2 regions of the Methylobacterium sp. ME121 genome follow, and region 2 is predicted to be linked to the other one. Evidence: predicted binding sites of a transcription regulator. Region 2 holds the regulator's gene; the other holds the start of a gene.
The links. The regulator LexA, encoded in region 2, represses DNA repair genes until DNA is damaged. The targets are predictions, from matches to a motif close to TGTTCNNNNTGTGTTCNG.
Positions count from the first base shown of each region.

Region 1 (14,774 bases), on a different contig from region 2:
GGCATCATCCGGCTCTTGACCATGTGCATGACGGTGCGCAGGCCCGAGGTCTCGCGGAGATCCGTCTGCGAGACGTCGCCGTTGATGATGACCTGGCAATCGTCGCCGATTCGGGTCAGGAACATCTTGATCTCGTTGATCGTGGTGTTCTGCGCCTCGTCCAGGATCACGAGGCAGTTCTTGAAGGTCCGGCCGCGCATCACCTCGAAGGGGACGATCTCGATGTCGCCGGTCTTCAGGGCGATCTCGAAGGCGGCGGCGCCCATGCGCTCCTTCATGGCCTCGGTGAGCGGGGCGACCCAGGGGGCGATCTTCTCTTCCAGGGTGCCGGGGAAGTAGCCCAGCGACCGGCCCGAGGGCACGTTCGGGCGGGTGATGACGACCTTGGCGATGCGGCGCTGGCGGAGCTGGTCCGCCGCGCGGGTGCCGGCGATGAAGGTCTTGCCGGTGCCGGCGGGCCCCAGGACGATGACCTGCGGCGAGCGGGCGAGGGCGTCGAGGTACTCGGCTTGGCGCTCGGTGAGCGGTTGGATGGGAGCGAGATTGCGTTCTTCGTCGAAGCGTGTGCGATGAATGCGGGACGTGCGGTCTTCAACCAGTTCAAGTCGTGCGCGGCGTCTCTTCATGGATGTACACTCCAACGGGACTTGCCAACCTGGATCTGTATCTGAACTGCCGTTTACCTGCGTGCTCCCGGGTCTACTCGTTTGCGGAACTTAATACCGGCCCCAGGCCGAAGGTTCCGCCCCGCGCTCGTCCGCCTGTGGAGAGCGTCACGACGTTCCGTGCGCGGCCGAATACGCGATGCAACTGACGCACCATCGCGATTCGCGCCCGACGATTGCGCGTCGGGTGTGACTAAGGGGTGACGGTCGGTCGAGAGGCTTCGGAAAAGCCGCGCGGCTGGCGCGGATGCATCAGGTTCGGGACGGTGGTGTCGCGGTGACGCGGCATCCGGCACGATCGCGATCCTCCCCGCCCGCACGGGCGAAGCCGGCCGACCCTGCCGCCCTGACACGTCCGGGCTTGGTCGGCGGGACTAGCTCGATCCGGCCTGGACGAAGCTGTCGAGGACCATCTTCCGGCCGGCCTTGTCGAAGTCAACGGTCAGCTTGTTGCCGTCGACCGCGGCGACCGTTCCGGGGCCGAACTTGGTGTGGAAGACCCGCTGGCCGGCCTGGAAGGCCGAGGGCGCGCCGGTCGACTTGGCGATCAGCTCGCCCTCGATCTGGCGCGGACCGCCCGCTTGGCCGCCGGACCGGCCGCCCGGGGCCGCCGCGCGGAAGCCGCCCGCGGCGCCGAACCCGGACCGGCCGCCCGACGCGGTGTTGGCCTGCGCCCGCTGCCAGCCCGGCGTGCCGTAGCTCGACCCGAACGGCGCCGGGTTGCGGTCGAACCGCGAGGCGCCGGCGGAGAAGTGGGCGGGGGCCTCGACCACGTCGACCGCCGTCTCGGGCAGCTCGTCGATGAACCGGGACGGGATGGTCGAGGACCAGAGCCCGTGGATGCGCCGGTTGACCGCGAAGGACAGCTTCGCGCGCTTGCGCGCCCGGGTCAGGCCGACATGGGCGAGGCGCCGCTCCTCCTCCAGGCCCGCCCGGCCGCTCTCGTCCAGCGCGCGCTGGTTCGGGAACAGGCCGTCCTCCCAGCCGGGAAGGAACACGGTGTCGAACTCGAGCCCCTTGGCGGCGTGGAGCGTCATCAGCGAGACCCGCTCGGCGCCCTCGGCCTCGGAGGCCTCCATCACCAGGGAGACGTGCTCCAGGAAGGCCGCGAGGTCGGGGAACTCCTCCATGGAGCGGACGAATTCCTTCAGGTTCTCCAGCCGGCCGGCGGCGTCGGCGGAGCGGTCCTTCTGCCACATCTCGGTGTAGCCGGACTCCTCAAGGATGGTCTGCGCGACCTCGCTGTGCGGCTGCGATTCCACGAGCCGCGCCCACCGCGAGAAACTCTCGGTGAGCGCCCGCAGGGTGGAGCGGACCCGGGGCTTCAGCTCGTCGGTCTCGCACAGGCGCTCCGCGGCGATCCGCAGCGGCAGCCGGTTGGCGCGGCCGTAGGTGTGGAGCTGCTGCAGGGTGGCGTCGCCCAGGCCGCGCTTCGGCGTGTTCACGATCCGCTCGAAGGCGAGGTCGTCGCTGACGTTCACGGTGGCGCGCAGGTAGGCCAGCGCGTCGCGGATCTCGGCGCGCTCGTAGAAGCGCGGGCCGCCGATGACCCGGTAGGGCAGCCCGAGCTGGACGAACCGGTCCTCGATCTCGCGCATCTGCGCGGAGATCCGCACCAGCACGGCGATCTCCGACAGGGGGTGCTGCTTGGACTGGAGGGATTCGATCGACTCGGCGAGCATCCGCGCCTCCTCCTCGGAATCCCACGCGCCCGTGACGGTGACGCGCTCGCCCGGCTCGTCGTCCGTGCGCAGGGTCTTGCCGAGGCGGCTCTCATTCTTGGCGATCAGCCCGGAGGCGGCGGCCAGGATGTGGCCGGTGGAGCGGTAGTTGCGCTCCAGCCGCACCACCACCGCGCCCGGGAAGTCGTGCTCGAAGCGCAGGATGTTGTCGACCTCGGCGCCGCGCCAGCCGTAGATCGACTGGTCGTCGTCGCCCACGCAGGCGATGTTCTTCCGGGCCTGCGCCAGCAGGCGCAGCCACAGGTACTGGGCGACGTTGGTGTCCTGGTACTCGTCGACCAGGATGTAGCGGAACCGGTCCTGGTAATTGGCCAGGACGTCGGGGTTCTCCCGCCAGAGCTTGAGGCAGAGCAGCAGGAGATCGCCGAAATCGACGGCGTTCAGCGTCGCGAGCCGGGCCTGGTAGGCCGTGTAGAGGGCGCCGCCCTTGCCGAACGCGAAGGCCGCGGCCTCGCCCGGGGGCACCTGCTCGGGGCCGAGGCCGCGGTTCTTCCAGCCGTCGACGGCGTGCGACAGGGCCCGGGCCGGCCAGCGCTTCTCGTCGACGTTCTGGTCGGCGATGACCTGCTTCATCAGCCGGAGCTGGTCGTCGGTGCCGAGGATGGTGAAGTCGGATTTGAGCCCGACCAGCTCGGCGTGGCGGCGCAGGATCTTGGTGCCGATGGCGTGGAAGGTGCCGAGCCAGGGCATGCCCTCGCCGGCCGGCCCGATCAGCGCGCCGATCCGGTGCTTCATCTCCCGGGCGGCCTTGTTGGTGAAGGTCACCGCCAGGATGTCGAAGGGACGCGCCCGCCCGGTGGCGATCAGGTGGGCGATGCGGGTGGTCAGCACCCGGGTCTTGCCGGTGCCGGCGCCGGCCAGCACCAGGACCGGGCCCTCCGTGGTCTCGACGGCGCGGCGCTGCTCGGGGTTCAGCCCCTCGAGGTAGCCGGCCGCCTCGCGGCGGAGGGCGCCCATGGCGCGGGCGGCGATGGACGTGGCGGGCGCGCCGTCCCCGGCGGCCTGCGGATGCGGACGGTTCTGCATCCCGCTTCCCTGGACCAAATCGCGAACGGCGTCGAGGCCGTTCGCGCCGCGAAGGGGGGCGGAGCCATGAAACGCGGCTGCCCGCGCCGGGACGATCCGGGGTCTGCAGGCGCGCGCCGCCTTCCCCTCGGCGGCCGCGGATCGGCACGTGTGCGACCGGGGGGCGCCAGCCGCGGAGCGCGACGAGCCCCCTCTCCTCCACGGGAGAGGGGACCCGCGCCGGGTCCGGAGGCCGCAGGCCCGGCGTGCCGCGAGCCGCCTCGCGCGCGCAGCCCGAGAGCCGCTCCCGACCGTGGCATCGCCGCTGGCGCCCCCGGCGGCTTATCGTGCTATGGCCGTGGCGACTGACTCGCGGGGGCACGCGGGGCACGGCGGCCCGGTGAGGTCGCGGCCTCGCGCAGAGATGGTGCGGAACGGGACCATTGCGTGATCTTCTGACCGCGCTGGCGTGCGCCGTCATCCTGGTTCTCGTGGCGGCGCTCGCGGTCCCGCCCTTCGTCGACTGGCAGGCCCATCGCGGGCTGGTCGAGCGGGCGCTCGCCCGGTCCCTGGGCGTTCCAGTCCGGACCGACGGCCGGATCGAGGTCCGCCTGCTGCCGTCGCCGCGGCTGCGCGTCGACCGCCTGCATCTCGGCACCGATCCGGACCGCCCGAGCCTGGATGCCCGGTTCGTCAAGGCCGAGATCGCCCTCGCGCCGCTCCTGAAGGGCGAGTTCCGCTTCACCGAGACCCGGATCGGCCGGGCCGAGATCAAGCTCCCGGTCGCCGGCCCGGACACGCTGAAGCTGCCGCCCGATTTCGGCGGAGCCCTGCGCGACCGCGACCTCGCCATCGAGAACCTGCAGATCCAGCAGTTCCTCGTCACCACGCAGGTCCCCGCCACCGGGCGGACCGACCAGCTCTACGTCCAGGACCTCCGCCTGCAGGCGCCGGCCCTGGTCGGGCCCTGGCGGATCGAGGGGACGAGCGGCGGCATCCCGTTCCGGGCGGTCAGTGGCACGCCGGGGCCGGACGGGCGCCTCGCCGCCAAGATCTCGGGCGGCGGCGACGCGGCGCCGCGCTTCGAGGCGGACGCGCGGTTCGGCCTCGCCCCTGCCGAGGCCGGCGGCACCCAGGTCGAGGCCGAGGGCTCCGCCCGCCTCGTCGTCGGGCCGCCGACCCAGGCGGCCGGCGCCTACCTGCCGTTCTCGCTGGCCGGCACCTTCAAGGCCCGGGGCACGCAGGTGCGGTTCGAGGCCATCGACCTCGCCATCGACCCCGGCGGCCGGGCCCTGCGGCTCGGCGGCACCGGACGGCTCGACCTGCGCCAGTGGCGCGCCGGTCTGACCCTGGACGCCCGCCGCCTCGACCTCGACGCCTTCCTGGCCTCGGCGGAGGGGCAGAACCTGATCGCCCGCGGCCTGCCGCGCTCGGCCGGCAGCCTGCCGGCGATGCTCGACCTCGACCTCACCGTGGGCAGCGCCGTTCTGGGCGGCGAGGACTGGTCGAACCTCGCCCTCACCGGCACCCTGGAGCGGGCCGGCGGCCTGCTGCTGCGCCGCTTCGCGGTGACCGGCCCGGCCGAGTCCACCGTGACGGCGAGCGGGCAGGTCGAGACGGCGCCGCTGCGCTTCTCCGGTCCGGTGGCGCTCGCCGCCCCCGACTCGGAGGCGCTCGGCCGCTACCTCCGCCGCCTCGGCGCCGAGGGGCCGCTCGTCGCGCTCCTCGACGGGCGGAAGATCGAGGCCGCCGCCGACCTGTCGGCCGCCGGCACCGGCCTGTCCCTGCGCAACATGCGCCTGGGCCTCGGGCCGGCGCGGATCACCGGCAACGCCCGCTACACCGCCGCCGAGGGCACCGAGCGCGGCCGGTTCGAGGCCCAGATCCGCGCCACCGGCCTCGACATCGCCGGCCTGCCGCCCCTCGGGACGGCGCTCGGCACCCTGCGCGACACCGACCTCGCCCTGACCCTGGAGGCCAAGGACGTCCGGTTCGGCGCCGCGGGCTCCGGCACCGGCACGATCGCGGCGCGGATCCAGTCGGACGGCGCCGGCCTCACGGTCGACAGCCTCGACGTCACCGACCTCGCCGGCGCCAGCGCCCGGCTGTCCGGGCAGATCGGCGCGGACGGGACCGGCCGCGTCTCCGGGCGCCTGAAGGCGCCGGCGGCGGCGCCCCTGCTCGGCCTGCTCGAGCGGGTCTGGCTGGGCGAGATCCGCCTGCTGCCCGCCTTCCTGCGGGACGCGCCCCTCGACCTCGCCGTCACCCTCGACCGGGAGGGCGGCGCGGCCGCGGCCCTGCGGACCCAGGCCCGGGGCAGCGCCGGTGGCGGCACCCTCGACCTGACGCTCGCGAGCCGCGGCGCGCGGATCGAGGGCGGCACCGCCACGCTCGCGGCGCCGCGGGCCGGGCCGTGGTTCGGCCGCACCGACATCCCGGGGCTCCAGCAGCCCGCCGAGCTGCACCTGACCGCCGAGAGGCCGGACGGCCAGGCCCTCGCCCTGACGGCGAACGGCACGGTCGCGGGCCTGCGGCTCGCCACCGGCCGCCCGATCCTGGTCGGTCCCGACTTCGTCCCGACCGGCGGCACGCTCCGCGCCGACACGGCGGACCTGGCGCCGTTCCTGACGCTGGCCGGCGCCGCGACCCTGGCGCCGGGGGCGTGGCCGGCCGACCTCACCGTCACGCTGTCGCGGCAGCAGGGCGAGGCCGCCGCCGCGCTCGCCGGCACGGTGGCGGGCGCGGGGGTGAACGGGACGCTGCTGCGGGCGGCGGGCGGGGCCCTGCACGGCCGCCTCGCCCTCGACCGGCTGTCGATCCCGCAGCTCGCCGCCGCCCTGGTGATCCCGCCGGGCGCCAACGGCGCGTTCGCGCCGCCGACCGCCCACCCGGCCGTGTCCCTCGACGTCCGCGTCGCCAGCCTGGATCTCGGCCGCGGCCTCGTCGCCACCGACGCGGCCGCCGCCCTCGGCCTCGCCGACGCGGGCCTCACCCTGCGCGACCTGACCGGCAAGCTCGCCGGCGGCCGGCTCGCGGGCTCGGTGACGGTCGCCCGGCCCGGGGCCGGGGCCTCGGTCTCGGGCTCGGGCAGCCTCGACGACGCGGCGCTCCCGATCCTGGCCGGCGGACCGTTCGGCGGCCGCCTGAGCGCCGACCTGCGCTTCGCCGCCACGGCCGAGACCCTGTCGGGCCTCGCCGACAGCCTCTCGGGCAGCGGCGCGCTCACCCTGACGGACCTGAGCCTGCCCGCGGCCGATCCCGCGGCCCTCGGCCGGGCGCTGGCCCGCGCGGCCGAGATGGACGACCCGCTCCGCGAGGGGCGACTCCAGGCCCTGGTCACCGAGGAGCTCGCCCGGGGCGGCGCGCAGGCGCGGGGATCCGCCCGGGCCGCCGCCACCGTCGTGGGGGGCGTGCTGCGGGCCGGGCCGTTCGACCTCGATCTCGGGCCGGCCCGCTGGGCCGGCACCGTCGGCTACGACCTGCGCGCCGGCCGCCTCGACGTCCGCGGCACGCTCGTGGGCGGCCCGGTGCCCCGCGGCTGGAATGCCGGTCCGCCCGCGGTCCAGTTCGGCCTGACCGGGCCCCTGAGCGCGCCGGAGCGCGCGCTCGACGTCGGCACCCTGTCGAACGGCCTCGCGGCCTTCGTGCTCCAGCGCGAGCTGGAGACGATCGAGCTGACCGAGGCCGACCAGGTGGAGCGTCAGCGCCGCCGCGCCCGGATCGAGATGGACCGCGCCCGCGCGGCGGCCCTCAAGGCCGCGGCCGAGAAGGCCGCCGCCGACAGGGCTGCCGCCGACAAGGCCACCGCCGACAAGGCCGCCGAGGAGGCGGCGAAGCGAGCCCGCAATCCGGAGGAGGGGGTCGCCCAGCCGCCGGCGCCCGCCGAGGCCCGGCCGTGAAGCCCCGGCCGCGTCCCGACGGACCGGGGCGACGCGGAGGCCGCGAAGGGGCCGTCCAGAGCCCACGGTGACCCCCGGAGCCCGCCTCCGAGGCCCGCCGGGGCGGGCACCGCGGGATGAGGGTGTGGAAGGGGGCGATCACCCCGAGAGCCTCGGGCGCAGCACCCGTCGCGGGCGCCGCGCCCGCGCGGCGCTCAGGCCTTGCCCACCGCCATGAGCGCGAAGGCGTAGATCAGCGCCACCTCCTCCAGCCGGTCGAACCGGCCGGCGGCACCGCCGTGGCCGGCCTCCATGTTGATCCGCAGGAGCACCGGCCCGCCGCCCGTCATGGTGGCGCGCAGCCGCGCGACCCACTTGGCCGGCTCCCAGTAGGTCACCCGCGGGTCGGTGAGCCCGCCGAGCGCCAGGATCGCCGGGTAGTCCTTGGCGGCGACGTTGTCGTAGGGCGAGTACGACAGGATCGTCCGGAAGGCGGTCTCGCTCTCGCCCGGGTTGCCCCATTCGGGCCATTCCGGCGGCGTCAGCGGCAGCTCCGCGTCCAGCATGGTGTTGAGCACGTCGACGAAGGGCACGTCGGCGACGATCCCGGCGAACAGCTCCGGCGCGAGGTTGGCCACCGCCCCCATCAGCATCCCGCCGGCCGACCCGCCGTGGGCGACGATGCGCTTCTCGGACGTGTAGCGGGCCTCGATCAGCGCCCGCGCGCAGGCGATGAAGTCCGTGAAGGTGTTGGGCTTCTTCTCGCGCTTGCCGTCGAGGTACCAGCGCCAGCCCTTCTCGGTGCCGCCGCGGATATGGGCGATCGCGTAGACGAAGCCGCGGTCGACGAGGCTCAGCAGGTTCGTGCGGAACGCCGCGGGCATCAGCGTGCCGTAGGAGCCGTAGCCGTAGAGCAGCAGCGGCGCGCCGCCGTCGAGGGCGAGGTCTCGGCGATGCAGCAGCGAGATCGGCACCTGCTCGCCGTCGGGCGCGGTGGCGAAGAGCCGCCGGGTCACGTAGGCGGCCGGGTCGTGGCCGCTCGGCACCGCCTGCCGCTTGCGCAGGAGCCGGGTGCGGGCCGCGCAGTCGTAGTCCCAGGTCTCCGACGGGGTCGTCATCGACGAGTAGACGAAGCGGATCGTGGCCGTGTCGAAGGCGAGACCGGCCCGCAGGCCGAGGGAGTAGGCCTCCTCGGCGAAAGCGACCGTGTGCTCGGTACCGTCGGCGAGGTCGCGCACGACGATCCGCGGCCTGGCGTTCTCGATCTCCAGCCGGATCAGGTGGCCGGCCAGCAGGTGCAGGTGGCGGATCATCACCCCGGACCGGTGCGGCACGAGGTCGGTCCAGTGGGCGCGGCCCGGATCGTCGAGCGGCGCGGTGACGATCTTGAAGTCCTCGGCGCCGTCCGCGTTGGTGCGGATGAACAGGCGGTCGCCGCGGTGCTCGACCCCGTAGATCAGCAGCGGCGTGCGCGGCTCGACGAGGCGCAGGCGGGCGTCCTGCGCGTGCCGGTCGAGGAGCCGGACCTCGGAGGTCTCGTGGTCGCTCACCGTCACGTCGAGGAAGGCGCCGGACTGCGTCTTGCCGATGTGGACGAAGTAGCCGGCGTCGGCCTCCGTGTAGACGGTCTCGTCCTCGCTCTGCCCCGTGCCGACGCGGTGGCGCATCACCTTGGCGGGCCGGTGGTTGGCGTCGACCGCCACGTACCAGAAGCTCGCGCCGTCCGCGGCCCAGACCGCCTCGCCGGAGGTCGCCTCGACCCGGTCGTCGAGGTCGAGGCCGGTGGCGACGTCGCGCACCCGGATCGTGTAGAGTTCCGAGCCCTTGGTGTCGACGCTCCAGGCGAGGCGGGCGTGGTCGTCGGAATGGACGGCGGCGGCGATCTCGAAGAACGGCAGGCCCTCGCCCTCGCGGTCGCCGTCGATGAGGATCGTCTCGTCCGGGTCCGGCCCCGACTCGGGCACGTCGGGGGCGGTGGCCGGCCGCCGGCAGATCAGCGGGTGCTGCCCGCCCTCGCGATGGCGCGTGTAGTAGGCGAAGGGCCCGTCGGGCTCGGGGACGCCGCTCTCGTCCTCCTGGATCCGCCCGCGCATCTCGGCGACCAGCTGGCGCCGCAGCTCCGCGCTCCCGGCGAGCGCCGCCTCGGCGAAGGCGTTCTCGGCCTTCAGGTAGGCGGCGATGTCGTCCGGCAGCGCGGCCGGGTCCTTCAGGACCGTCTGCCAGTTCTCGGCCTTCAGCCACGCGTAGTCGTCAATGATCTCCTGCCCGTGGACGCTGAAGCGCCGCGGCCGGGCCTCGGCCACCGGCGCGCCGGTCCTGTGAGCGAGCAAGCCGTGGCCGATCTCCGTCATCGTCTCTCCCGTCGGGTCCTGTCGCGCGCGGGTGTCGCGTCCGGGTGAGCGGATGTGTCCCGCCGGGCGCGCGGATGCAAGGCGTCCGGAGGCGGGGCCGGGGCGGGAGCCCTGTGCCGCCGGCCGGGTCGGCGCGGCCGCGGGACCGGCGCCGACCCGTTGCCTCGCGGCATCGGTGGCGCGGGAAACGGCCGGGCCGCGGACGGGATCCGCGCGTCCGGTCCCGCGCCGGAGCGGCGTCCGGAGCCGCGCCGGGGCGGCCGGATCGGGCGGTCTCGGCGGGGACCGCGAACCCGCCAGGGGCTTGGCGCAGCGGCCGTTTTCCGCCGCGTCCCGGCACCGGATCGCCTCGGGTGCTGCACAGGTCGTGACAAGTCGAGCCGAGCACAGGCCTGAGATAACCGGCCTGGGATTATCCGGCGCCGCGATCCGTCCGACCTAAAGGGGGATGTGCGGATGGTGGAATGGCCGATTCGATGCATGTTGTGTCTGCGGATTACCGGAAACATCGTACGAAGCGTGGGACAACGGGCGTTCTGGCGGGTGTCGCGGGGGTGCTGAGTCTGCCAGTGGCGGCGGCGGAACTTCCCGATCGGCGAAAATCGCAGCTCATCGAGCACGTGCGGATCTGCTCGGCCTACGGCCAAGCCTTCTTCTTCATCCCCGGCACGGATACCTGCCTGCGCCTCTCCGGCCGCGCGCGCTTCGAGTACGCCTACCAGCCCTCCTACAGCCGCTCAGGCACCGCTGCCGCCACCCCGGGGGATTACAGCGGCTACCAGGGCCGGCTCCGGATCAACCTCGATGCCCGGACCCAGACGTCCTACGGGACCCTGCGCGCCTTCCTGCGCCTCGACGCTGGGAGCCGGACCGGCTTCGCCACCATGCATGCCGGCGCGCTGAACCGGATCGGCGGCGCCTTCCCGGCCCTTGGCGTCGACCAGTTCGGGCGGGCCCAGCAGCAGTTCAACGTCGACAAGGCGTTCATCCAGTTCGCCGGCATCACCGCCGGCCGCGCCTCGTCGTTCTTCGATTTCTACGCCCACGACTTCGAGTTCATCGTCTCCACCATCGGCTCGGACAATCCCTCGACCAACCTCGCCGCCTACACGGCGACGCTGGGCAAGGGGCTGTCCGCCTCGCTATCGGTGGAGGACCCGATGTTCCGCCGCACGCCGGTCTACGCGTCCCAGAACGCTCCGGCCTCGGCCTTCCCGAACCCCGGCGCGATCCTCTCGCCCGGGAACCCCGTCGCCCCGATCTTCGTCGGGTACGACGCCGCCGGCCGCCCGACCGGTGTGGGCTTCGTGGACACGGTCCAGCGCAGCCGCATGCCGGACCTCGTCGGCGTGCTGCGCTCCGACCAGTCCTGGGGCTCCGCGCAGCTCTCGGGGGCCGTGCACGAGGTCAACCACGGCCTGCTCAGCAGCGTCGCGTTCGCCGGCTCGAACCTGGGCGCGCCGGTCTCGGTGGGCAACAACCGCGCTCCGGCCGGCGGAGCCTCCGCCCTCGGCTGGGCCGTGCAGGGAGGCGTGAAGATCAACCTGCCGGCGATAGCGACCGGCGACACCCTCTACCTCCAGGGCGCCTACGGGGAGGGCACCGCCCTGTATACCGGCCTGCCGGCCTATAACGGCCCCTGGGCGCAGTCGGCCACGGCGGTGCAGGGGGCGGCCTTCTCCCAGTTCTTCAACGACGGCGTCATCAATCCCTTCACCCAGCGCCTCCAGCTGTCGACGAGCTACTCGTTCACGGCGGCGATGCTGCACTACTGGACGCCCGCGGTCCGCTCCGCCTTCTTCGGCTCCTACGGGGCCCTGAGCTTCGCCCGCGGCGCCCGCGCGGCGCAGGGCGCCTATTTCGGCGTGACCGGGACCGGGCCGGGCACCCCCGGGACGCGGTTCTTCGACCTGAGCCAAGTGCTGCGGGACAGCTACCGCTTCGTCGCCGGCGCCAACCTGATCTGGTCGCCGGTGAAGGAGTTCGATATCGGCGTCGAGGCGATCTACACGCGCTACGGGCCCCGGAGCGGCCGCATCCTCGACCTGGGCCGGTATCCCAACCAGAACGCGGCCTACGTCAACAACCCCGCCAACCCGGTCTCGACCGCCCGCCACGTCGACGTCATCCAGGTGCGCGCGCGCGTGCAGCGGGACTTCTGAGGGCGGCCGCGGGCGGCGAGACCGGCTTGGCCGGGAGCCGGTTCCGACCTCGGGCGTTGAACCGCCGGCCGTGGCACCCATCACGGTCGCCGGTTCGATCCCGAGGTGCCGACATGGACGCGATCCCCGATCCGCAGCCCGATCCGCAGGACGATCAACCCGCCGCAGACCTTGAGCGCGTCAACGATATCCTCGCCGTCTGGGCGGCGCGCTCCGCCGCCGAGAGCGACGCGCTGATCGACCGGTTCGAGGCCATGGGCTACGAGGTCCGCGGCAAGTCCGAGGACGAGATCGCCGACGCCCTGCACCGGCCTCCGACGCGCGCCGCCACGAGATAGCTGTGGGTTGTAGGTAAAAAAGCCTTGACCTTCTAAGTTTTCCTGAGACACTGGGGGCTTCGCACGTCCGTCGTAGCATGAACGGAACAAAACATGAACAAATCTTTCAGGGGCGGCCGTTCAGCCACCGCGGGGGCCCGCCCGCGCGGCGCCGCCGCGGGCGACCTCCCGGCGGAGGCGTCGCGCCTGCTGGCGCGGCTCGGCGAGCCGGGCGCCTACGCGCGGCCCGACCCCCTCGTCGAGGAGGCGCTGGTGACCCGGCGGGGCGGCGACGGGATCTCGGTGGGGAGCGGGCGCTTCGCGGCCGCCTCGGGGCGGGCCCTGGCGGCGGCCGATCTGGCGACGTGGAACGCGGCCGGCACGCGCCTGACGATCAGCGAGGCCGGGCGGGCGCGCCTGCGCCGCGAGGCCAGGCCGGGGGACCTGGCCTTCGCGGACCAGCACCGGGAGCTGGCCGTCGTGCAGGGCGGCGCCGGACCGACCCTGCGCAACGCCGCCGAGAACCCCCTGGCCTGGATGGTGCGCCGGCGCGACCGGGACGGCGCGCCGCTCATCGACGCGGCCGCCTTCGAGGCCGGTGAGCGGCTGCGGCGGGACATGACCGCCGCCGCCCTGCTGCCGCGGATGGGCGCGGATCTCGGGGCGCCCCGGATCGACGGCGGCGGCCCGCGCGACCCGGCCTCCGCGGCCGACCACGTGATCGCGGCCCGGCAGCGGGTGCGCGGCGCCCTCGACGCGGTCGGGAGCGACCTCTCGGGCCTGCTGATCGACCTCTGCGGCTTCCTGAAGGGGCTGGAGCGGATCGAGGCGGAGCGGCGCTGGCCGGCCCGGTCCGCCAAGGTCGTGGCCCGCATCGCCCTGGGGCGGCTCGCCGAGCATTACGGTCTGGAGCGGGAGGCGACCGGGCCGGACCGGGCCCGCTTGCGCCTCTGGCGGGGGTGAGGCCGCCCGGGCCGCTCAGGCCTCGGCGGCGAGCCGGACCGCGTCGCGGTGGATGCGCTCCGCCATCGCCCGCACGCCGTTGGAGCGCTTCGACGTGACGTGGGCGCCGAAGCGGAGCTGTCGGAACAGGTCGAGGCCGTCGGTCTCGGCGGCCTCCCGGGGGGTCTTGCCGGTGTAGAGCGCGATCATCAGCGCCACGAAGCCGCGCACGATGAACGAGTCGCTGAAGCCGTGCAGGACGAGGCGCGGCGTGCCGTCCGCCCGCTCCGCGCGCGTGTCGATCCAGACCTGGCTCTCGCAGCCGTGGACGCGGTTCGCCTCGGTCCGCTCCGACTCGGGCATCGGCGGCAGGGCGCGGCCGAGCTCGATCAGGTATTCGAGCCGCATGTCGTCGTCTTCGACGATCTCGAAATTCTCGATGATGGTGTCGATCGGAGGGAGCATGCTCGGCCGGGTCCGGAGAGGTCTGCGCCGCTATAGGCCGGCCGCGCCGCCGTGGCGACGGGGTCCGGCGCCGCGGGCGCTCATTGCGCGCCGGGCCGCGCCGGCGGCAGGGTCAGCCACAGGGGATCGCCCGGGCTGGCATCGCCCGCCACGGTGATCTCCGCCTGCGCCGCGTAGGCGGCGATGAGGCGGGGGCCGAGCTTCGGGACGTTCGGCCGTCCGGACTCGGCCATGTCGCTCACCCCCGAGACGATCGCGAGCCGCAGGGGCGCGCCGGCCTCGATGTCGATGGCGATGGAGCAGGCGACGTGCTCGGCGGTGGCGTCGAGGCACTCGGCCACGATCTCCGCGACGATCATGCCCAGCGCGTTGGCGGTGCGCGGCTCCACGAGGCCGTTCCCGGAGCCGCCGACCTGGACGCCGATCCGCCCGGCGCGCCGGAGCTGCCCGAGCCCCGAGGCGAGGCGGTGCAGGTAGTCCTTGAGGTCGATCGACGCGATGTGCGGTGCCTCGTGCAGGTGCTGCTGCACCAGCGCGATCGCCCGGACCCGCTGGCCCAGCGCCTCGAAGCTGCCGCGGCAGGCGTCCGGGGCCGCCCGCCCGTAGAGGCCGATCAGGCTGACCATCACCTGGAGGTTGTTACGGACCCGGTGATAGACCTCGGCCAGCAGCGCCTCCTTCTCGGCCAGCGCGTGCTCGATATGCTCCTCCGCGTGCTTGCGGTCGGTGATGTCGAAGCAGGAGCCGAGATAGCCCTGGAACCGGCCGTCCTCGACGAGCGGGCGGGCCGTGTCGAGGAGCCAGCGGTACTCGCCGTCGTGCCGCCGCAGGCGGAACTCGACGGTGAACGGCGCCCGCGTCGCGAAGGCCTCGGCGACGATCCGGGCGTGGCGCTCGAAATCCTCGGGATGCAGCCCGCTGCGCCAGCCGAGGCCGAGCTCCGCCTCCAGGGGGCGGCCGGTGAATTCCAGCCAGCACTCGTTGTGGTGGATCGCGTGGCCGGCCTCGTCCGAGCGCCACATCATCAGCGGCACGACGTCGGCGAATCGCTTGAAGCTGTCGCTCAGGGCGGCGGCTTCCGCGGTACCCTGTGCCGGACCCCGACCCGGGTTCCCCGCGGGGCCGTTGCCCGGCGAGTCTTCCGCGCCGGACCCTGGTGGCTCACCGACCATTCTGTACCCGATTCACTCTGACGAACTGCGTGAAAGGCGACGCCTGCGTGCGGATGGCGCCGGTCAACGTGTCGA
Region 1 covers NZ_BBUX01000025.1:53,029-67,802, forward strand. Annotated here, with positions in the region: gene ME121_RS16965 (PhoH family protein) at 1-626, opposite strand, end outside; gene ME121_RS16970 (ATP-dependent helicase) at 1,040-3,433, opposite strand; gene ME121_RS16975 (AsmA family protein) at 3,856-7,311, shown strand; gene ME121_RS16980 (S9 family peptidase) at 7,506-9,641, opposite strand; gene ME121_RS16985 (porin) at 10,106-11,803, shown strand; gene ME121_RS16990 (hypothetical protein) at 11,917-12,141, shown strand; gene ME121_RS16995 (DUF6456 domain-containing protein) at 12,235-13,083, shown strand; gene ME121_RS17000 (SufE family protein) at 13,099-13,527, opposite strand; gene ME121_RS17005 (sensor histidine kinase) at 13,608-14,699, opposite strand.
Region 1: the regulator LexA is predicted to act here: its motif matches at 3,444-3,461, upstream of ME121_RS16970 (ATP-dependent helicase).

Region 2 (16,028 bases):
CGCGACCGCGCCCTTCGCCACCTACCACTTCCAGACGGTTCAGCCCTTCGGCCTCGTCGGCAACGCCCTGACCCTGCCGCTCGTCTCCCTGGCGGTGATGCCCGCCGCGGTAATCGGCTGCCTCGCCTATCCCTTCGCCCTCGACCGGCCGGTCTGGTGGCTGATGGGGCAGGCGGTGGCCGGCATGCTGGCGATCTCGGACTGGATCGCCGGGTTCGAGCGGGCGAGCCTGGTGCTGCCGGCCTTCGGCGCCGCAGCGCTGACCCTGCTGACCGCGGGCCTGCTGCTGGCGACGCTGCCGGCCTCCCGCCTGCGCTGGCTCGCCGTGCCGCCGGTCCTGCTCGGCCTCGTCCTCGCGGCCCGGCCCGACCGCTACGACCTCTACGTCGACCGGCAGGGCGCGGGAGCGGCGGTGCGGGGTCCGGACGGGCGGCTCGCGGCCCTCGGAAGCCCCTCCGGCTTCGTCCTCGAGCAGTGGCTGAAGGCGGACGGTGACGGGCGGCGGCCCGCGGCGCTCATCGTCCGGTCGGGCAGCGGGCGCTGCGACCGGCTCGGCTGCACCGCCCGGCTGCCGGACGGGCGGGCGGTCGCCCTCGTCCGGGACAGGCGGGCCTTCCCGGAGGATTGCGCCCGCGCCGCGGTGCTGATCACCTTCCTCGCGGCGCCGCCGACCTGCACGGGCCCCCTGGTGATCGATCGGCAAGTCCTCGCCGCCCGCGGCGCCGTGGCCCTCCGGACCGACGGCGACGGCTTCGCCGCGCGCTTCGCCCGGGACGACGGGCGCGCCGTGCCCTGGCGGCCGGCCCCGGGACGCGATCCGGGACGCGATCCGGGACCGCCGCGGCCGGTCACCGCGGAGCCGGGCGACCGCGCCGCGGAGGACGGGGCCGCCGCGCCGGGCGGAGACCTCGCTCCCGGCGACGCGCCGGCCGAGCCGCTTCAGTAGCGGCGGACGAGGCTGACGAGGCGGCCCTGGATCCGGACCCGGTCGGGCCCGAGCACGCGGGTCTCGTAGGCCGGGTTGGCGGCCTCCAGGGCGATCGAGGAGCCGCGGCGGCGCAGGCGCTTGAGCGTCGCCTCCTCGTCGTCGATCAGCGCCACGATGATGTCGCCGGTATTGGCGGTGTCCTGCTTGCGGATGACCACGAGGTCGCCGTCCAGGATCCCGGCCTCGACCATCGAGTCGCCGCGCACCTCGAGGGCGTAGTGCTCGCCGCCGGCCACGAAGTCCGGCGACAGGGTGATGGCGTGGCTCTGGTTCTGGATCGCCGAGACGGGCGTACCGGCCGCGATCCGGCCCATGACGGGGATCGAGATGGCCCGGCCGGACTCGTCGATCATCCGCGTGCTCGCCGGGGCCGGCGGCTGCTTGGACTTGCCGCCCTCGACCACGCTCGGCGTGAAGCGGCGCGGCTCGGCGGGGGTCTGGGGCGCCGGCGCGGCCTGCGTCAGGCTCTCGGGGATGCGGATCACCTCGATGGCGCGCGCCCGATTCGGCAGGCGCCGGAGAAAGCCGCGCTCCTCCAGCGCCGTGATCAGCCGGTGGATGCCGGATTTCGACTTGAGGTCGAGGGCATCCTTCATCTCGTCGAACGACGGCGGGACGCCGCATTCCTGCATCCGGCTCTGGATGAATCGCAGGAGGTCCAGCTGCTTGCGCGTGAGCATCGACGGGGGACTCGCGGCTTGGCGGACCGCCACGTGACGGTCTCCGAAACAAATCACGAACAGGTTAAACGTTCCGCAAGTGTTCCGCAAGAGCGGCACCGCCACGCTCGGCGCGCTGCGGCGCGCCCGCGGGACAAGGCGGAGAAACGCATTGACGGCGCAAGCGGAGCCGTTTCAATGCACCGCGGTGCCCCGCCGGGCAGGCGGCGGATCCGGGGCGCGGGCTGGGACCCTCTTGGAATGACGAGGATGCGACGACCCGCGGCTCTGCTGCCCCTCGGCCTCGCCGCCCTCGGCCTCGCCGGCTGCACCACCGGGTTCTCCTACATCTCGCGGAACTACGTGGCGCTCACCCCCCAGGTCGTGACGATCGGCTGCAAGGAGCCCTACGAGGTCTACGACAACCGGCAGCTGCGCCGGATGCTGATCGTCTCCAACGCCCTGCGCGAGTACACCGGCTGCAATCTGAGCGAGGTCCGGATCGATCCGGAGCCGGACGCCACCCGGGTGAAGCGCTTCCGCACCGCCGCCCGGGCCTATCTCGACGAGACCGTGCGCGAGGATTGCCGGATCACCGGCGAGACCGTGTTCGATCCGCTGAAGACCGAGTTCGCCTACGCGTGCGACGCGCCGATCGAGAAGCGCGGCACGGTGGTCCCCCGCCTGCCGGGCCGCAACCCCGGCCTCGGGGTGCGCTGACCGGCCGGCGGCGCGCCGTCAGGCGCCCGGCTTCGGGAAGGTCCGCTCAGCCGCGTCCCCGGCGGCGGCGAGCAGGGCGCGGGCGAAGGCCCGGGCCTCGGCCCGGTCGAGCACGATCGCGGCGGTCACCGGCGCGCCGCCGAGGTCGGCGAGGGCGAGTTCCAGGCGCACCCCGTCGGGCACGGCGCTCGCCTGCAGGCTCCAGCCGGAGCCCCGATCCGTGCTCTCCGCCATCTCACGCTCCTCCCGCCTGCCCCGGGAAAACGCCGCAGGCGCCCGCCGGAACCGCCCGTGCGCGGGACTGTTCCCGAGCCGTGCCCAGCGCTTCCCTGCCTCGCCTGTCCGCTTACCTCAAGGCCGCGGGCCCCGGACTCGTGGTGATGCTGGCCGATACCGATGTCGGAAGCCTCATCACGGCGGCCCAGAGCGGGGCGCGCTGGGGCTACGCGCTGCTGCTCCTGCAGATCCTGCTGGTGCCGATCCTGTACGTCGTCCAGGAGCTGACGGTGCGGCTCGGGACCGCCACCGGGCGCGGCCACGGCGCGCTGATCCGGGAGCGGTACGGGCCGGTCTGGGCCTGGATCTCGTACGGCGGCCTCGTGGTCGCCGGCCTCGGCGCCATCGTCACGGAATTCTCCGGCATCGCCGGCATCGGGGACCTGTTCGGGGTGCCGCGGCTCGTGAGCCTCGGCCTGCCGGCCTGCCTGCTCCTCGGGCTCGTCCTCACCGGGAGCTACCGGCGCGTGGAGGTCGTGGCGATCGTGGTCGGACTGTTCGAGCTGGTCTTCGTCGGGCTCGCCGCCGCGGCGCGGCCGAACGTGTCCGAGATCGTCGCCTCCTTCGGGCACATGCCGCTGGGCGACGGTCAGTTCCGGGTGCTGATCGCCGCCAATATCGGCGCGGTGATCATGCCGTGGATGATCTTCTACCAGCAGTCGGCGATCGTCGATAAGGGCCTGGGCTGGGAGCACGCGCGGCGCTCGCGGCTCGACACGCTCGTGGGCGCGGTGATCTCGCAATGCGTGATGGGCGCGATCCTCGTCGCCGCCGCCGCCACGATCGGCAAGGCCGGGCAGGGCAGCGCGAAGGGGCTGGAGACCGTCGGCGACCTCGCGGGCGCCTTCACGCCGGCCCTCGGGCCGTGGCTCGGACAGGTGGTGTTCGGGGTGGGCATCGTCGCGGCGGCCTTCGTGGCGCTCAACGTCGTGGCCCTGGCGCTGGCCTGGGGGTTCGGCGACGTGACCGGCCGGCCCCACTCCCTGGAGCAGTCCCCCCGGGAGGCGCCGGCCTTCTACGGCGCCTTCGCGCTCGCCGTCGCGGCGGGGGCGGGCGCCGTGCAGCTCGTGCCGAACCTCGTGGCGCTCAACATCGCCGTGGAGGTGATGAACGCGCTGCTCCTTCCCCTGGCGCTCGGCCTGCTGATTCTCCTGGCCACCCGGGCCCTGCCCGAGGGACAGCGCGTGGCGGGCGCCTACAAGTGGCTGGTCTACACGGTGTCGGGCCTCACCGTCGCCTTCGCGATGGTCGGCGTCCTGGACGGGGTGGGCCTGCTCTGACGCGATTGACGCAGGGCCCCCGATGATGTCTCCCGCGGGCTCCGATCAGGTGGAGTTCGAACATGCAAGAGATCTGGTTCCGCGCGGGCGAGGCCACGGTGCTGGCGGCCGAGGGCCAGTACACCGACGCCATGCCGGAGGTGCTGATCGGCTCGGTGCGCGGCCCGGTGGGTCAGGCCTTCGCGTCGATGATGGGGCAGGTCCAGGGCCACACGCGGATGTTCGTGGTGCGCGACCTCAACCAGTTGGTGCGCCCGGCCACGATGATGACCACCAAGGCCACGATCCACACGGCCGAGTACGTCGAACTCCTCGGCGGCGTGGTCCAGGCCGCCACCGGCGACGCGATCGTGGACTGCATCATCGAGGGCATCCTGCCCAAGGACGGGCTCGACGAGCTGTGCATGATCATCATGATCTGGCTCGATCCCCGCTGCGCGGAGGACGACAACCTCGACCAGAAGGACCTCTACCGGACGAACTACGAGGCGACGAAGCTCGCCATCGCCCGCGCCCTCAAGGGCGAGCCGACGGTGGACGAGCTGATCGCCAACCGGAAGACCGTGAAGCACTACGCGCTCGACGGCGTGATCGAGTACTGATCGGCCGCGCGGACCGCATCCCGCCGGCTCAGGTAAGCCTCAGCCCGGCGGGATGCGCCCCACCGAGCAGAGGGTGCGCACCGTGCTGCTGCCCGGGTCGGTGTAGCAGGAGGCCGACCAGCCGTTCTGCTGGATGAACGACTTGCGCCGCTCCGCCAGCGCGGTCCGGTAGGCGTTGGCGATGATCGGCTCGACGGTCGCGGCCGGCTCGCCGACGAGGATCTCGGAGGCCACCGACAGGTCGCGGAAGAAGGCCGCCGAGGGGGCCGGCTCGGCGGAGGTCGCCTGCACGATCGGCTCGGCCCGGCAGGTGACGTCGAACTTGATCGGGCCGGCCACGCGGATGTCGATGCTGGGGCCGGCGCGCTTGCCGACCCGGCCGCCGATCGCGCCGGCGATCTGGCGGGTGAGGTCGTCGCAGCTGTCGGCCCGGGCGGCCTCCGCCAGGAGGGGCAGGGCCGCGCAGGCGGCGAGGAGGAGGCGCGGAACGGCGAAGCTCGACATCGCCGCACTCTACGCCCGGCGCGGGGCCTGTCGAGGGGCGCGCCTCAGTGGAAATCCCGGCTGCGGTACACGCGCCGGTCCGGGGGCACGCCGAAATCCGTGTTCTCGGGCGGCAGCCTCATGCCGGCCTCGCGCAGGTCGCGTAAGGAGGCGGTGAGGTCGCGGAACCCCTCCGCCACGAGGTGGACCACCCCGTCCGCCCGCTGGATCCGGCCGCGCACGGCGAGGAACCGGGCCTGCATGGCGGCCCGGCGGTTGGCCTCGAACACCGCCTTCCAGACGATCACGTTGGCGATACCGGTCTCGTCCTCCAGGGTCAGGAAGACCACGCCCTTGGCGGTGCCCGGCCGCTGTCGGATCAGCACGAGGCCCGCCACCGTGACCCGCGCGCCCTGGGGCAGGGCCGGATCGAGATGGGCCCGGACCGGGATCGCGCCGATCCGGGCGAGCCGCCCCCGGAAGAAGGCGACCGGATGCCCCTGCAGGGACAGGCCGGTGGCGGAATAATCCTCGGCCACCGCCTCGGACGGGGCCAGGGCCGGCAGGTCCACAGCCGGCTCGTGCCGGAACAGGCCGTCATCGGCGTGCCAGGCGAAGAGCGGCAGCGGCGCGTCCAGCAGATGGGCCCGGCGCTCGCTCGGATCGGCTCGGGCGGCCTTGCGGGCCGAGGTCCCCTCCAGGGTGCGGACCATCCAGAGGGCGGCGCGCCGGTCGAGGCCGAGCGAGCGGAACGCGTCCGCCTCGGCCAGGCGCTCCAGGGCGTTGCGGGGCAGGGCGAGGGACGCCTGCAGGCCCTCGATGCTGGCGTAGCCGTTGGCGCGCAGCCGCACGAGCCGGCGCATGGCGGCCTCGGGCAGGCCGCGCACCGCGCGCAGGCCGATCCGCACGGCGTGCAAGGCCGGATTCCCGCCCGGCTCCAGGGTGCAGTCCCAGTCGCTGGCGTTGACGCAGACGCCGCGCACCTCGACGCCGTGGGCGCGGGCGTCGCGCACCAGCTGGGCCGGCTGGTAGAAGCCCATGGGCTGGGCGTTGAGGATCGCCGCCAGGAAGACGTCGGGGTGGCGGCACTTCATCCAGGCCGAGGCGTAGACGAGGAGCGCGAAGCTCGCCGCGTGGCTCTCCGGGAAGCCGTAGGTGGAGAAGCCGCGGATCTGCGCGAAGCAGCGCTCGGCGAAGTCCTTCGGGTAGCCCCGGCGGGTCATGCCGCCCACGAACTTGTCCGCGAACCCGCCGATCGAGCCGACATGGCGGAAGGTCGCCATGGCACGGCGCAACCCGTCGGCCTCGGCCGGGGTGAAGCCCGCCGCCGTGATGGCGATCTGCATGGCGTGCTCCTGGAACAGCGGCACCCCGTAGGTCTTCTGCAGGACCTCCTTCAGCTCGTCGGCCGGGCCGTGGTGCGGGTGCGGGGCCGGGTACTCCACCGGGTCGATCCCGGAGCGCCGCCGCAGGTAGGGGTGGACCATGTCGCCCTGGATCGGGCCGGGGCGCACGATCGCGACCTGCACCACGAGGTCGTAGAATTCCTTCGGCTTCAGGCGCGGCAGCATTGACATCTGCGCCCGGCTCTCGACCTGGAACACGCCGACGGAATCGGCCTTCGCCAGCATCGCGTAGGTCGCGGGATCGTCCTGCGGCAGGTCGGCCAGCGTCGCGTAGAAGGTGCCGTGGTCCCGCTCCAAGAAGTCGAGGCCGCGCTTGAGGCAGGTCAGCATGCCGAGCGCCAGCACGTCGACCTTCATCAGCCCGATCGCGTCGATGTCGTCCTTGTCCCACTCGATGAAGGTGCGGTCCGCCATGGCGCCGTTGCCCACCGGCACGGTCTCGTCGAGCCGGCCGCGGGTCAGCACGAAGCCGCCGACGTGCTGCGACAGGTGGCGGGGGAAGCCGATCAGCTGGTGGGCGAGGTCGAGCGCCTGACGGATCGCGGGATTCTCCGGGTCGAGGCCGGCCTCGCGCACGTGCCGGTCCGGCATGCCGGTGCCCCAGGAGCCCCAGACCGTGTCGGCGATCGCCGCGGTCACGTCCTCGGTCAGGCCCAGGACCTTGCCGACCTCGCGGATCGCCATGCGCGGGCGGTAGTGGATCACCGTGGCGCAGAGGGCGGCCCGCTCCCGCCCGTAGCGGGCGTAGAGGTGCTGGATCACCTCCTCGCGGCGCTCGTGCTCGAAATCGACGTCGATGTCGGGCGGCTCGCCGCGGTTCTCCGAGATGAACCGGGCGAAGAGCAGCCGGTGCTTCGACGGGTCCACCGCGGTGATGCCGAGGCAGAAGCACACGGCGGAATTGGCCGCCGAGCCGCGGCCCTGGCAGAGGATGCCCTGGCCGCGGGCGAACTCGACCACGTCGAACAGGGTCAGGAAGTAGCGGGCGTAGTCCATCTTGGCGATGAGCCGCAGCTCCTCGCGGAGCGTCGCCGCGACGGCGTCCGGGACCTCGCCGGCGTAGCGCCAGCGCGCCCGCTCCCAGGTCTTCTCCTCCAGGTATTCCTGCGGCGTGCGCCCGGGGGGCACGGGCTCGTCCGGGTACTCGTAACGCAGCTGCGCCAAGTCGAAGGCGCAGGCCTGCGCGATCTCGACGGTGCGGGCCAGCGCCTCCGGGTGGTCGGCGAACAGCCGCGCCATCTCGGGCGGCGGCTTCAGGTGGCGCTCGGCATTGGCCTCCAGGCGGTAGCCGGCGTCCTCGATCCGGCAGCCTTCGCGGATGCAGGTGACCACGTCCTGGAGCGGGCGCCTGTCGGGATGGTGGTAGAGCGCGTCCGAGACCGCGACCATCGGGGCGCCGGAGGCCGCGCCCAGCTCGGCGAGCAGCCCGAGGCGCCGCCGCTCGTCGCCGCGGCGCGTGTGGCTCGCCCCGAGGAAGGTCCGGCCCGGCGCCGCGGCGGCCAGCGCCTCCAGCCGGGCCCGGAAGCCCTCCGGCAGGCGCCGGGCCGGCGGCATGGCGATGAACATCTGCCCCTCCGAGGCCTCCAGCATCTCGGCGAAGGCGAAGCGGCAATCGCCCTTGCGGACGCGCCGGTTGCCGAGGGTGAGCAGCCGGCAGAGGCGGCCCCAGGCCTCGCGGTCCATCGGGTAGGTGACGGCCTCGAACCCCTCCTCGGTGACGAGGCGCACCCCCGGCAGGATCCGGATCGCGGTGCCCTGCGGTTCGAGGGCGCGGGCCGCCGCGTGCGCGCGCACCACACCGGCCACGGTGTTGCGGTCGGCGATGCCGATGGCCTCGAGGCCGTAGGAAGCCGCCTGCGCGACGAATTCCTGCGGGTGCGCGGCGCCGTGCAGGAAGGAGAAGTTCGTGGTGACGGCGAGCTCGGCGTACGGGAGCTGAGGCGCGGTCACGCGAACAGCCCGTGGACGTACCACGCGGCCGGGCGGTCGGGGGCGTGCGGGCCGTCGCGGTAGAGCCAGAGCCGGTGCCCGGCCTCGCACTCGATGCGGTAGTAATCGCGATCCGCGCCGGGCTCGCGCCACCATTCGGCGGCGATCCGCTCCGGCCCCTCGGCATGGGTGACCCGGTGGATCCGGGCGCGCCAGCGGAAGCGCCGGGGCGGCCCCTCCGGAACGGTCGAGAGCACGTCGAGGGCGGCCTCGCCGCGGGGGAAGATGACCAGGGGGCGGGGCGGGAGGTCTTCGGGCCAGGGGGACGCGCGGGTGCGCGCCTTCCCTTCCATCCCTGTGCGGGAGGTTGCCCCCATCGGGGTCGAACACCGCCCTTGATCGAGGAGCGCACCCGGCCCCCCCTCCCGTGCGGGAGAAGGTCGGGGTGAGGGACGGGAAGCGTCGGGATCGAGCACACCGCCGCCGTGAGAGGCGGTCGCGCCGCGTCCCGCAGGACCTGATCCCTCTCCCTGCCCCTCTCCGGCCACCCAGACCCGGCTCCGGTCGGCCCGCTCGGGCAGGTGGCTCGCCCGGGGCTCGAGCCGCAGGAGCGCCCGCCCGAGGCGCTGCGCCAGGGCATCGGCCAGGACGCCGACCCCGTCGCCCGCGGACGCCGCGCCGAGATCCGTCTGGCGGGCCGGCATGGGACCGGTCACCGTGACGGCGAGCGCCACCGTCTCGAACCCGAAGCCGGCGTCGAGGGCGGAGCCCAGCCGGTCGAGGCGCAGGGAGACGAGGGCCGCGACCCGCTCCGGGCAGCGCTCGGGGCGGGACAGGCCGAGATCGAGGACGCGCAGGGCGCCGTCCACCCGGTGCAGGCTGAGGCGCAGGGCGCAGGCGCCGAGCCCGTCCCGCTCCAGCCGGGGGGCGGTCTCGGCCATCAGGTCCCGGGCGGTCCGGACGATGTCCGCTTGCCGCCCGATCGGGTCGAGGAAGCCGCGCGCGGCGGCGTAGGCGGCGGCCTCCGTCAGGGGCGCCAGCGGCTCGGGCCGGCGGGCCAGGGCCTGATCGAGGCGCAGGAGCAGCGCCGCGCCGAAGCGGCGGGCGAGGGGCCCCCGGGGCAGGGCGTCGAGTTCGCCGATCCGGCGCAGGCCGAGCCGCTTCAGCCCCGCGACCGTACCGGGATCGAGGCGCAGGGCGTCCACGGGGAGAGCCCGCAGGGCCTCGGGGGCCCCGCCCGGCGGCACCACGACCCGGTCGCCCCCGCCATGCCGCGCCAGCGCGAAGGCCCCGCCGGGCGTGTCGGCCAGCGCGATCCCCGCCGGGACGCTGCTCCGCGCGAGCCGGGCGGCCAGGTCCGCGACGAGGTTCGCCTCGCCGCCGCGCAGGTGGCTCGCGCCGGCGACGTCGATGTAGAGCCCGTCCGCCGCCTCACCCGGCCCGAACGGCGCCACGAGGGGCGCGTACCCGCTCGCCCAGCGGCACAGCCGCAGCAGGGCGTCCCGGTCGGCTTCCGGGTCGGCGGGATAGACCTGGAGCGGGACGCCGATCCGCGCCCGGACCCGGCCGAGGGGCTCGCCGACCCGGAGGCCCAGGGCGCGGGCCTCCGGGTCGAGGGCCACGAGCCGCAGCCCGCCGGACCCTTCGGCCGCCACCGCGAGGGGGCCGCGCTCAGGCGCGAGACCCGCCCGCCGCAGCCGCGTCACCGGCCAGTGGCTCAGGCAGATGCAGACGATGCGCGGCATGGTCCCACTCCACAAGCCAGTCGCCGCCCCGCCCGTTGCGGCAGCGGTCGAGCCGCGCCCGCCAGCGCGGCCTGTCCAGGGTCCCGAACCGGTCCCGCGCCGCCGGCGCCGACGCGATCCGCCAGCGGGTGGCGGCCCCGTTGGGCAGGCTGGCGGGCGCCGGCCGCAGGATCAGCAGCAGCGGCGGCGCGGGCCCTTCCGCGGCGAGCTGCAGGCGCCGGCCCGGCTTCAGCGGCAGCCCGTCCCGCAGGAGGCCGATCAGGGCCGTGAGCGCCCGCGCGTGCAGGGCCGCCTCCAGGGCGCGGAACACCTCCGCGTCGCTGCCGGCTTCCAGCAGCAGCAGGCGGCCGGGGTCGAGGCCGAGGCCGGCGAGACCGTGCCCGTAGGGCAGGGGCTGGCCGGGCGCGGCGGCGATCAGCGCCTCTCCGGGCGCCCGGGCGAGGTGGCGGGCGCAGAGCGCCAGGGCGAAGCCCAGGGCCGCGATCGCGTCCGCGGGCTCGGCCGGCGCGATCTCGTGGGGCGGCCCGAGGACGAGGCCGCCGCCGGGCAGGTGCGCGTCGAGGTCCGGCACGCCGAGCGGCAGGACCAGGGACGGATCCCGGCCCCGGTCCGGCGGCGCGAGGCGCACCCGCAGGGCCGCCAGCCGGGCCCGGGGATCGCTCGGCGCGAGCGCCGCCTCGGTCTCGTCCGCAGGGTCCAGCCCCATCTCCATCGGCTCCGGTCATGCTGGACGATAGGAACAGAACAGGAACAGGCACAAACGGTTTCCGCAAGGTCCCGAAATCGCGCGTGGCGGCAGCGGCTTGGCCTGTGGACGGCTGTGGACGCCGGTGGACTCGACAGCCACCTCTGGGTTCGAGGTCACGGTTGACCGCAATCGCAGGGCGAGACCAATGTCCCGACGCCGCGCGCGTGACGCGGCCGGACCGGACCGCGCATGCGCTCAGCCCTCAGCTCAGCCCTCACCCTGACGTTCCTGCTCGCCCTGGCGGGGGCGGCACTCGGCCAGCAGGCGGATCCGCCGGGTGCCGCCGGTCCGGATCCGGCCGCGTCCGCCCCCGCGACGGGGCGGTCTCGCCCGGCCCGCCCGCGGGTCCGCCACGCGCAGGCCCCGAGCCAGCCGATCATGGTCTACGACGCGCGGATCGAGGCCGGCGACCTGCGGATCTCGGGCTCGGTGCGCAAGCCCGGGGCGATCGTGGTGCTGGACGACGACATCTCGATCCAGGCCGACCGGCGCGGCCGGTTCACCTTCCGGCTGCCCTACCGGCCCTCGACCTGCGTGGTGACGCTGAAGGCGGAGCCGGACGAGCGCGAGGCGGTGGTGGCGAACTGCGCGCCCGAGGGGCCGCCCGGACCGCCCGGTCCCCAGGGTGCGGCGGGACCGGCCGGCGAGACGGGCCCCAAGGGTGAGACGGGCCCCAAGGGTGAGACCGGTCCCAAGGGCGAGCAGGGGCCCAGGGGGGATCAGGGGATCAAGGGCGAGCAGGGCCCTCAAGGCGAGCGGGGCCTCAAGGGCGATACGGGTCCCCAGGGCGAGCCCGGCCCGAGAGGAGAGCCCGGTCCCGCGGGCGCGGTCGGCCCACAGGGCGCACCGGGTCCGAAGGGCGACGCGGGCGCCGCGGGCCCACGGGGTCCGGTCGGACCGCAGGGCGGCCCGGGTCCGAAGGGCGAGGCCGCCGCGGCCAGCCTGCGGCCCGTGCGCAAATCCGACTGCCCGGGGGGCTGCACGATCACCTGCGGGACCGGCGAGATGCTGGTCACGGCCCACTGCCTCAAGGGCGGCGCGCCGGTCTACGAGGGGGAGGGCGTCAGCTGCCCGGCGGAGGCGTCCGGCATCGTCGGGTTCTGCACGCGGCCCTGAGGCGGGCAACCCTGATCCCGGCGGCTCAGCCGCCGGTCTCGCGCAGCCAGTCGAGCATCCCGGCGGCGGCCACCCGGCCGCCCGCGAAGGCGCCCTGGAGCAGGTAGCCGCCGGTCGGCGCCTCCCAGTCGAGCATCTCGCCGGCCAGGAACAGGCCGGGATGGGCGCGCAGCATGGACCGCCCGTCGAGGGCGTCGAGCCGGACGCCGCCCGCCGTCGAGATCGCCCGCTCGATCGGCGCGGAGGCGGTGAGGGTGATGGGCGCGGCCTTGATCAGACCGGCGAGGGCCCCGGGCTCCGTCGGGAGGGCGCCGCCGGCCGCCTCGCGCAGCAGACCCGCCGCCGCGGGCGCGAGGCCCGCGGCCTTGCGCAGCCGGGTCCCGGCCGAGTCGCCCGGCCGGGCGCCGGACAGGCGGCGGGCGAGGGCCTCCCGGGTCAGGTCGGGGCGGAGATCCACGACCAGCCGCGCGCTGCCCCCGGCCGCGATCGCCTCCCGCAGGGGGCGCGAGAGAGCGTAGATCGCCCCGCCCTCGATGCCGGCCTCCGTGATCACGGCCTCGCCCCGCACCGTGGTGCCCGCGCAGGTGAGCGCCACCCGCTTCAGCGGCGCGCCGGAGAACCGCTCCCGGAACAGGTCGGACCACGCCGCCGCGAAGCCGGCATTGGCCGGACGCAGGGGCGCCACCGCCACGCCGAGCCCTTCGAGGAGCGGCACCCAGCGCCCGTCCGAGCCGAGGCGGGGCCAGCTGGCCCCGCCCAGCGCCAGCAGGGTGGCGCGGGGGCGGAGGTCCAGGGGACCGTCCGGGGTCTCGAAGCGCAGGCCTTCGGCGATCCCCGTGAGCCGGTGGCGGGTGCGGATCCGGACGCCGAGGCGGTCGAGCCGCGCCAGCCACGCCCGCAGCAGCGGCGAGGCCTTGAAGCTTTGCGGGAAGACGCGCCCGCTCGAGCCGACGAAGGTCGGCTCGCCGAGATTCGCGCACCACGTCCTGAGCGCGTCGGGCGGGAAGGCCGCGATGGCCGCGTCGAGGACGCCGCGCGGATGGTAGCGGGCGAGGAACTCCGCCCGCGCCTCGCTGTGGGTGATGTTGAGGCCGCCGCGCCCGGCGATCAGCAGCTTGCGGGCGACGGACGGCATGCGCTCGTAGACCGTGACCGCGCGGCCGGCCTCCCCCAGCAGCTCGGCCGCGGCGAGCCCGGCCGGCCCGCCGCCCACGATGGCGATTGCATCCCTGTCATCCGGCATGGGCCGGGAGAGCGACAGCCCGGCGCCCTCTGTCAAGGGCGAAGGCCGGATCGGCGCCGGGCGCCATGGGCTGGCCTCCGGCGTTGCGCTAGGAACCGGGTACGTCCGGACCTGCGTTCTTTCCGATCCCGGGCGCCGCGGATACCGGCACACCGGCCCGCGACCGCGGTCCGTCCGCACACCTCCTCATGCCGCCCCAGGCCCCGTCCGCCCCGGACGGTCGGCCGGCACGGTCCGGATCAGAGGCTCTCAGACACGTGGCCAGTCCCGTCGCCGTCACCGAGGTCCAGCCGCAAACCCGGGCGCGGCCGGCCGGCCCGCAGGCCGCGCTCAGCCCCGGCGAGATCCGCGCCATCGTCTACGGGCTGATGACCGCGATGCTGCTCGCGGCCCTCGACCAGACCATCGTGGCGACCGCCATGCCGACCATCGGCCTCGACCTCGGCGACGCCGCGAACCTGCCCTGGATCGTCACCGCCTACCTGCTGGCCTCCACGGCGGTGACCCCGCTCTACGGCAAGCTCAGCGACATCCACGGCCGGCGGATCATGCTGCTGATCGCCATCGCGACCTTCGTGGTCGGCTCGCTCGCCTGCGCGCTCGCGCCCACGATGGTGGCGCTGGCGCTCGCCCGGGGCCTCCAGGGCGTCGGCGGCGGCGGGCTGATCGCCCTGGCGCAGACCATCCTGGCCGACATCATGTCGCCCAAGGAGCGGGCGCGCTACCAGGTGGTGATCGCGGGCGTGTTCGTGACGGCCTCGGTGGCGGGGCCGCTGCTCGGCGGCTTCTTCGCCCAGCACCTGCACTGGTCGCTGATCTTCTGGATCAACCTGCCGATCGGCTGCCTCGCCTTCGCGCTCACCAACGCCAACCTGAAGCGCCTGCCGCGCCACGAGCGCCGCCACCGGCTGGACTATCCCGGCGCCGCCCTGATGGTGGCGGGCTCCGTCACCCTCCTGCTGGCCCTGAGCTGGGGCGGGGTGCGCTATCCCTGGGACTCGGCGCCGGTCCTCGCCCTCCTCGCCGGGGCGGCCGTGCTGGGGGGCGGCTTCGCGGCGCGGCTCGCCACGGCGCCGGAGCCGCTGATCCCCACGGAGGTGCTGAAGGACCGGGTGGTCTACAGCGCGACGCTGGCGGCCTGCTTCGCCATGGGCACCTTCATCGGGCTCACCATCTACGTGCCGATCTTCCTCGAAGGGGTGATCGGGCTCTCGGCGAGCGAGTCCGGCGTGGCCCTGGTGCCGCTGATGATCGGCACCGTCACGGGCGCGACCCTGTCGGGCCGGTCGATGCTGCATTTCCGGCACTACAAGCGGGTACCGCTGGCGATGATGTGCGTCAGTCTCGCCTGCTGCGCCACCATCGCCTGGCAGGGCCGGGCGCTGCCCTTCTGGCTCATGGAGGTGCTGTTCGCGCTGCTCTCCATGGGAATCGGGACGATCCTCCCGCTCTCGACCATCTCGATCCAGAACGCCGTGGAGACGCACCAGCTCGGCATCGCCACCGCCGCGATGAACTTCTTCCGCTCCCTCGGCGGGGCGCTGATCGTGGCGGCCTTCGGGACGATCGTGCTCGGCGGCGCCGCGGGCGGGGCAGGGGGAGGGGCGCACGACGTGGAGAGCCTGATCCGCGGCGCGGACCCGGCCCAGCTCGCCCTGACTTTCCGCTACGTCTTCCTGGCCGCCTGCCTCGGCCTGCTCGGCGCCTTCACGTTCCTGGCGCTGATGGAGGAGCGGCCCCTGCGCGAGCGCACGTCGCCGAAGATGGCCGCCGAGACGCCGGAGGCCTCCACCTGACGGCCCCCGGGGTGGACTTCTGCCGATCCCGCGACGCCGGACCGGGCCGGGATCCCGTCACCGCGCACGCGGGCGGGGCCGAGACGGGAGACCGCTCCGGAGCAGGTCGCGGACGCGTGCGGGTGCTCGCGCCTTCCGGCGGCATCCGGAAGGTGACGCGCTCCTTCGTCGCGCCGGGGCCACGGGGGCCGGATATCGTCACCGGTCCGCGCGCCACGCCGGCGCTCTGCCCTTGATTCGCCCGGATCGCCCCTTACGTCGACCTCATCGGCTGCGGGCCCCTCTGGCGGGCGCTCCTCAGCGCCCGTGATGTCGGAGCCGATGCTTTCCATTCGGAATCAGCATCAGGTCCCGCACATGATGGACGTCCTTACCGTCGTATGGCTCGGCAAGCCGTTGTGGATGTGGCTCGGGTTCCACGTCCTGATCGCCTGCCTGCTCGCCTTCGACCTCGGGCTCCTCCACCGCGACAAGGAGCACGAGATCGGCGTCCGGGAGAGCCTGCTGCTCACCGGCTTCTACCTCGCCCTCGGCCTCGCCTTCGGCGGCTGGATCTGGTGGTATCTCGGGCCGTCCTCCGCCGAGGAATACGTCACCGGCCTCGTGGTCGAGAAGTCGCTGTCGATGGACAACGTCTTCGTCATCGCCATGATTCTCACGGCTCTGGGCGTCCCCCGGGCCGCCCAGCACCGGGTCCTGCTCTGGGGCATCCTGGCGGCCGTGGTGCTGCGCGGCCTGATGATCGGCCTCGGCGCCGCCCTGGTGCACGAGGTGCACTGGGTGCTCTCCCTGTTCGCCGCCTTCCTGATCTACGCCGGCCTGAAGATCCTGATCGCGGGCGACGAGGAGGAGGGCGACTTCCAGAACAGCGCCGTCGTGCGCTGGTTCAAGACGACCTTCCGGGTCACGCCCGACCTGCACGGCCAGCGCTTCACGGTGCGCAAGACCGACCCGAAGACCGGCAAGGTCGCCCTGTACTTCACGCCGCTGGCCCTCGCCCTGGTGCTGGTGAACGGCGCCGACGTGATCTTCGCGGT
Region 2 covers NZ_BBUX01000010.1:36,370-52,397, reverse strand. Annotated here, with positions in the region: partial or broken gene ME121_RS09630 (ComEC/Rec2 family competence protein) at 1-946, shown strand, start outside; gene lexA (transcriptional repressor LexA) at 940-1,668, opposite strand; gene ME121_RS09620 (hypothetical protein) at 1,918-2,367, shown strand; gene ME121_RS09615 (hypothetical protein) at 2,386-2,601, opposite strand; gene ME121_RS09610 (NRAMP family divalent metal transporter) at 2,682-3,923, shown strand; gene fae (formaldehyde-activating enzyme) at 3,986-4,525, shown strand; gene ME121_RS09600 (hypothetical protein) at 4,565-5,029, opposite strand; gene ME121_RS09595 (error-prone DNA polymerase) at 5,074-8,364, opposite strand; gene ME121_RS09590 (Y-family DNA polymerase) at 8,361-10,088, opposite strand; gene ME121_RS09585 (ImuA family protein) at 10,015-10,800, opposite strand; gene ME121_RS09580 (collagen-like domain-containing protein) at 11,026-11,952, shown strand; gene ME121_RS09575 (TIGR03862 family flavoprotein) at 11,978-13,195, opposite strand; gene ME121_RS09570 (MDR family MFS transporter) at 13,453-14,991, shown strand; gene ME121_RS09565 (TerC family protein) at 15,349-16,028, shown strand, end outside.